Regions from separate parts of the Halomonas sp. ATBC28 genome, predicted to be linked through region 3. Evidence: predicted binding sites of a transcription regulator. Region 3 holds the regulator's gene; each other region holds the start of a gene.
What was found. The regulator FNR, encoded in region 3, switches genes on or off when oxygen is low (the NO sensors DNR and NnrR bind a similar motif). The targets are predictions, from matches to a motif close to TTGATNTANATCAA.
Positions count from the first base shown of each region.

Region 1: E0L35_RS04635 (enolase C-terminal domain-like protein) is a predicted target of FNR. The motif match lies at 1,301-1,314, and genes of this name have one in related genera.
Region 2: paaG (2-(1,2-epoxy-1,2-dihydrophenyl)acetyl-CoA isomerase PaaG) is a predicted target of FNR. The motif match lies at 1,207-1,220, and genes of this name have one in related genera.

Region 1 is NZ_VCQL01000003.1:230,117-232,307, reverse strand. Features, by position in the region: gene E0L35_RS04635 (enolase C-terminal domain-like protein) at 1-1,145, opposite strand, end outside; gene E0L35_RS04630 (metallophosphoesterase) at 1,471-2,191, opposite strand, start outside.
Region 2 is NZ_VCQL01000012.1:45,293-47,483, reverse strand. Features, by position in the region: gene paaI (hydroxyphenylacetyl-CoA thioesterase PaaI) at 1-107, opposite strand, end outside; gene E0L35_RS26665 (3-hydroxyacyl-CoA dehydrogenase NAD-binding domain-containing protein) at 100-267, opposite strand; gene paaG (2-(1,2-epoxy-1,2-dihydrophenyl)acetyl-CoA isomerase PaaG) at 269-1,060, opposite strand; gene paaY (phenylacetic acid degradation protein PaaY) at 1,647-2,191, shown strand, end outside.
Region 3 is NZ_VCQL01000004.1:146,461-148,651, forward strand. Features, by position in the region: gene ttcA (tRNA 2-thiocytidine(32) synthetase TtcA) at 1-478, shown strand, start outside; gene fnr (fumarate/nitrate reduction transcriptional regulator Fnr) at 471-1,217, opposite strand; gene hemN (oxygen-independent coproporphyrinogen III oxidase) at 1,302-2,191, opposite strand, start outside.

The sequences.
Region 1 (2,191 bases), on a different contig from region 3:
GGATTGCGAGTCAGGCGAGCGTCGCCCTCCTGCCATATCCAGTGGGTATCAAGCGCGGTTGTGCGCCCCACGGCGGCGGCCCCCACCTGGGCGAACATGGCAAGCGAAATATCGAAATGATTGTTGGAGTGCGAGCCCCAGGTCATACCATGATCCTGGCAGAGCTGGGAGACACGTACAGCACCGGAAAGTGTCCAGAAGTGCGGGTCGGCTAATGGAATATCGACTGAGCGCAGCATCAGCGCGTGGGCCATTTCCCGCCAGTTGGTGGCTACCATGTTGGTGGCGACAGGCAGACCGGTGGCATGGCGAAACTCAGCTAAAATCTCGCGACCGGAAAAGCCCTGTTCTGCCCCGCAAGGATCCTCTGCGTAGGCAATCACACCGTGGAGATCCTTGCACAGCCGGATCGCCTCTTCGAGCGACCAAGCACCGTTAGGGTCAATGGTCGTGCGCGCATCCGGAAACGCATTGTGCAGCGCCTTGACGGCCGCTATTTCTTGCTCGCCAGCCAGAGCCCCGCCCTTTAACTTAAAGTCTTTAAAGCCGTATCGATCGTGCGCCGCCTGAGCTAGCTCAACAATGTGCTGAGGGGTCATGGCCGCCTCGTCGCGCAAACAGTACCAGTCGTGATCCAAGCCCCCGGTGCCACGGCGGAAATCCAACGGCGTAGCGTGCCCATCACCGATAAAGAATAAGTATCCCAGCACGTCAACGCTGTCACGCTGCTTGCCGTTGCCTAGGAGCTCTGCCACCGGCACTCCCAGAAATTTCCCCATCAAATCAAGTAACGCCGCTTCAAGCGCGGCAACTGCATTGATGCGTAGCTCAAATGTCCAGGATCCTTTACCGAAATCTTCAAAATCGGCACTCCGTCCGGCATTGTGCAACGACGCAATCATGGAGCGCATTTTTCCGATCGACTGACCGACCACCATCTCTCTTGACTGCTCAAGTGACGTCTGAATCGTCTCGCCACCGGGGGCTTCGCCCACCCCTACATTACCGTGACTATCCTTGAGGATAACCAGGTTGCGGGTAAAATACGGCGAGTGCGCTCCACCGATATTGAGTAACATGCTATCGCGCCCTGCCACGGGAATGACCTGCATATCGGTTATCGTGGGAGTGTCGTGACTCGACATAAAACAATTCTCCATATAGGCGGTGTTAGCGCGCAGATCAGCATCCCGCTCATTGCCGCATTAAAATAACGAAGGCGGACAAACGCAGCCCTTGTTGGTCAATCAAAGACTTTTAAACTCAAACCCACTCTTCGCTGCTTGGCATAGGCGATCTAATTATCCGGATCAATATGTCATACATCATACAAACAAGAAGATAAGTAGCATGACTTTCAGACGCAAGCAGCAGTAGTGAAAATTAAACCAAAGTAGCACTTGCTGGCATGACTGCCAGCAAGTGATTAACAACCTAAAAAAGACATTAAATAACTGATTTTATTTATTTTTATACTTCAACCACCCAGCCTGGCTTAAACACCGCTGGAGTAAACTCATCAGGGTATCCACCAGGGTTGGCAATGATACGCGTGCCGTTACGCAGAATATCCACGGGTTCGTGAACATGTCCGTGTACCCATACATCCATATTGCCCATTAAATGAGGCAAGTGGGAAGCAAACGCGGGGGATAACGCGTCGCCCAGATATTGGCCTGGGATACAGTCGTGTAGCGGGGCATGATGGCTAACCACCACCTTAGGGCCATCAAACGGCTGGGACAGCTCTTTTTCGAGCCAAGCAAGCGCTTCTGCATGCACCTGCTGGCTTGCCTGAGGTGTGAATGTCTCCCCTGGCGAGGTTTGAACGATTTTAAAGTCGGGCATGTAGCGCAACGCCTTAGACTCAGTATCGGCGGGGTTTTGCGTTGGGTCACCGGCGTACAACGCAAAGTCAGTCCATAGCGTTGTACCGTAAAAGCGTACGCCATTGAAGGTGACGGCACGATTATCCAGAAGCTCAATGTCGAGCCGCTCGGCTTCGAGCGCCAGCTCATCACGCAGCAGCGGCATGCAGGTACCGTAGAACTCATGGTTGCCTGGTACATAGATAATCGGCGTGTCTGGAAACTGGTGGCGCGCCCAGGCAAGGCCTTCGCACTTACGGTGAATATCCCCCGCCAGAACCACTACATCTGCCTCCACCTCAGGCAGCTCGCGGTTCCCGTCA
Region 2 (2,191 bases), on a different contig from region 3:
ACGCGAGTAATACGCATGCCCAGCCCTTGGCTGGCGTGGTCACGGGAAAACATTGCCTCGGCGCAGGCTTCCGCCAGTTGCTGCGGGTTCAGTTGGGAATCACGCATGAAAGCTTTCCTCGTATAGGGCTTCGAGCCGAGCAAACACCTGACGCTTGGCCTCAAGGTTCTCGACGATAGCCTCGATAACCAAACGGCTATCGGTCAAGGCATTAATGGCGCCTGTGCTGATGATGCTAATAGTGGCGGTAGAGAGAAGGGTTGGCATATCACTCTCCCTTGAAGGTGGGGCGACGTTTTTCCATAAAAGCACTGACGCCTTCGCGGTAATCTTCGCTGCGCCCAGCAAGGCGTTGCAGGTCGCGTTCCAGGTCGAGCTGCTCGTTGAAGCTGTTATCGCTGCTGGCATGTAGGGCGCGTTTAATCAGCGCTAGGCCATGAGTGGGTTGAGTGGCCAGGTGGCGAGCCATGCTCATGGCTTCTTCTTGAAGCGCCTCATCGTCGACGCAGCGCCAGATCATGCCCCACTGTTCGGCGGTCTCGGCGGGCAGCTTGTCGCCCAGCATCGCCAGGCCCTTGGCGCGGGCCATGCCCACTAAGTTAGGCAATGTCCAGGTGCCGCCGGAGTCTGGAATCAAGCCGATCTTACAGAAGGCCTGAATAAAGCTTGCCGAGCGCGCGGCCAATACGATGTCGCAGGCCAGGGCGATGTTGGCACCGGCACCTGCGGCCACGCCGTTCACCGCACAAATGGTGGGGAACGGCATGTCTTTAAGGGCGCGCAGCATGGGGTTGTAACGTTTCTCAAGCGACTCGCCGAGGTCGGGGGCTTCTGCGTCGGGCGCGACGCTACGGTCGGAAAGATCCTGGCCGGCGCAGAAACCTCGACCGCTGCCGGTCAGCAGCAAAGCGCGAACGCTTGAATCCTGGCGCACGGCTTTTAGCACCTTGCGCATCTCGGCATGCATTTCGGTATTGAAGCTGTTCAAGCTTTCGGGGCGGTTCAGCGTGATGCAGGCGACGCCGTCTTCCACGCTGTAAAGCAGGGGCGCTTGGCTCATGGGTAATGTCCTTGTGTCAGTGCCCTTGAAAAGTGGCAGGTCGTTTTTATTGGAAGGCGCATGCCCTTTTCGCGGTCGGCGGTGCCCGCCAGTGACCGTTCGGCCTGTGATCCACAGGATGAATCTCTGCCGAGTATAGATTTATTTTGATACACATCAATATTATATGGGTGATTATAATGTGTCGCTTGTTGGTGTTGTTGGTAGTTTGTTATTTATTAACAATAACTTGTGTGACTTTTTTGCGAATATAAGATAATTGTTAGACGATGGTATAAAAAAACCAAGGTCGTCTAAAAAACTGACTTACAGCAGGGTGCGTCGAGTTTTTAGATAGCGGTGTGCCCATTCTTCAGTAGACGGCGACAGGTAAAGTGTTTGATGTTTTGTTACGCAAAATATAGTCTTTGTTTATATGGTGTATCAAAAAAGAGTGAGTGGAGGAGCGCCCCATGACGCAATCAGTGCAGCAAAGGCGCGATAACTCTAGGTGGCTACACAACTAATAAAGCAGTGGCCGAGCAGTTCGAAGAACTGGCGGTGGGGGCAACACCCCACACGGCCAATCAAGCTAACGGAGAGTGTTATGCCTTACTATCGACTTGAAGGGGTGACGCCGGTGGTACACCCGACGGCTTATGTCCACCCAACGGCAGTGTTGATCGGGGATGTGATCGTGGGCCCCAACTGTTATGTAGGCCCTGGCGCGGTGATGCGCGGCGATTTCGGCCGTCTTGTGCTGGAAGAGGGATCCAACCTTCAGGATACCTGTGTTATGCACGGCTTTCCTGGCTGCGTCACCAAAGTTGAGAAGGATGGCCATATCGGCCATGGCGCGGTACTGCATGGGTGCGTGATTGGGCGTGATGCCATGGTGGGTATGAACGCCGTGGTGATGGATGGCGCCAACATTGCTGAGAGGTCTATCGTTGCGGCAGCAGCGTTCGTTAAGGCGGGCTTCGAGTGTGAGCCCCAGTCGCTGGTGATGGGGGAACCCGCAAAGGTTAAGCGCGCGCTGAGTGATGAAGAGTTCGCCTGGAAACAGCAGGGTACCCAGGAGTATCAGCGCTTAGTGGGCCGTTGTCGGGACAGCCTGGAGCCCTGTGAGCCGCTGGCAGAACTCGATGCTGA
Region 3 (2,191 bases):
TTCACGGCTGCGGCGCGGCTCGTTGTATGGCTTTGCCGAAGAGATTGGCGCCAATAAGATAGCCCTGGGCCATCACCGGGAAGATATTCTCGAAACACTGTTTCTCAATATGTTCTTTGGCGGCAACCTGAAAGCGATGCCGCCAAAGCTGCTATCCGATGATGGGAAGAATATCGTTATTCGGCCGTTGGCCTACTGCAAAGAGGCTGATATCGCCGAGTTTTCGCGGCTGATGGCGTTTCCGATTATTCCCTGCAACCTGTGCGGTTCACAGCCTAATATGCAGCGTCAGGTGGTCAAAGAGATGCTCGCCGAGTGGGACAAAAAGTTTCCTGGCCGCCTGGAGAGCATGTTCAAGGCTGTCACCAACATTGCCCCTTCCCAGTTGGCCGACCGCAGCCTGTTCGATTTTGAAGGCCTTGAGGCCAAGCAAGCAGAGCTACTGGCGGGGCGTATCCAAGCCTTTAACGTCAGCTAACTGTTTGCTCTTCCTCTTCGGCGAGGGTAATCAAGCGCGGCATATCGAGAATGTTGACCTCTCGCCCGGAGACCGCCACCACGCTCTGCTGCTGAAAGCGGCTTAGTATGCGGCTGACCGTTTCCACCGCTAAGCCCAGGTAGTTGCCGATATCAGCCCTGGGCATTGAGAGGCGAAAGCTGTAAGGCGAGTAGCCCCGGCGACGAAAACGATCCGAGAGGGTAATCAAAAAACTTGCTAGCCGCTGATCGGCGGTTTTACGCGAAAGTAGCCGCATCATACGCCGGTCATCGCGCAACTCTTTGCTCATGCTACGATAAAGCTGGCCACGCAGTTCGGGTAGCTCCTCCGAGAGTAAGTCCAGGCGGTCAAAAGGAATCTCGCAGACGGTGGTCGTTTCCAGGGCGATAACGCTACCGGGGTAATGCTCTTCGTCAATGCCATCCAACCCCACCAATTCACTGGGCAGGTAGAAATTGGTCAACTGCTCGCTGCCGTTACCTTCGGCGGTGATCTGTTTCAAACTGCCCGAACGGACTGCGTAAACGCTGGTAAAGGTGTCGCCCTGACGAAACAGCGGTTCGCCTTTTTTCAGCGGCGCGCGACGACGAATAATGGCGTCGAACTGCCCCACGTCGTCCAGCTCAAGGGCAAGTGGCAGGCACAGTGAGCTCAAACTGCAGGTTTGGCAGCGAGCTTCATGGAGTAGCGAGCGCCGACGGCTCATGGGTTCCAACATGCTTTGCTCCTTGAGAGGGTCCCGCTTATCAATTAGAAAATCCTTACTTATTATAGTCGCTTTAGCATGCCTGCAATAAGGTGATTAAACAATCTTAGAATACTGTTGTCCCGTTTGCCCGGAAAGATGGGTATCAAACGCCATTGCTATATGGCGAATCAGCAGCCGCCCCGTCGGCGTGGCGTTAAGCTGATCACCGCGGCGGGTCAGCAGGCCATCCTGTTCGGCGCTCTGCAGGCGCTCAAGCGCTGGCGCAAAGTAGCGGGGGGCATCGATGTTCCAGCGTTGACTAACGGCGGCCAGGTCAATGCCCATATCGCACATCAGCCGCTCAATCACGTCCCGCCGGATCAGGTCGTCATCACTTAAGCGTATGCCACGCACGGTGGCAAGCTGCCCCTGATCCAGCGTCGCTTCGTAGCTTGCCAGATCGCTCGGGTTCTGCGCATAGACGTCATCAATGCGCGAAATCGCCGATACGCCAAGCCCGATTAAGTCGCACTGAGCATGGCTGGAGTAGCCCTGGAAGTTGCGCTGCAGCGAGCCTTCGCGCTGGGCAATAGCCAGGCTATCGTCAGGGCGGGCAAAGTGATCCATACCGATATGCACATAGCCAGCTGCGGTGAGCATTTCGATGGTGGTGCGCAGAATCGCTAGCTTCTCTTCTCCGCCTGGCAAGTCATCGACATTAATGCGCCGCTGCGGGGCAAAACGCTCGGGCATATGCGCGTAATTAAACACAGAAAGGCGCGCCGGGTTGAGCTCGATCACCTGGCGTAGGGTGTTGGCAAAGCTCTTTTCAGTCTGAAATGGCAAGCCATAAATTAGGTCGAGATTGAGCGAGCGAAAGCCCAGGCGATGCGCCTCCTCCATCAGCGTTTCGGTAAGTACCCGAGGCTGAATACGGTTAATCGCTTTCTGCACCAGCGGGCTTAAATCCTGCACGCCCAGGCTGATGCGATTAAAGCCGAGGG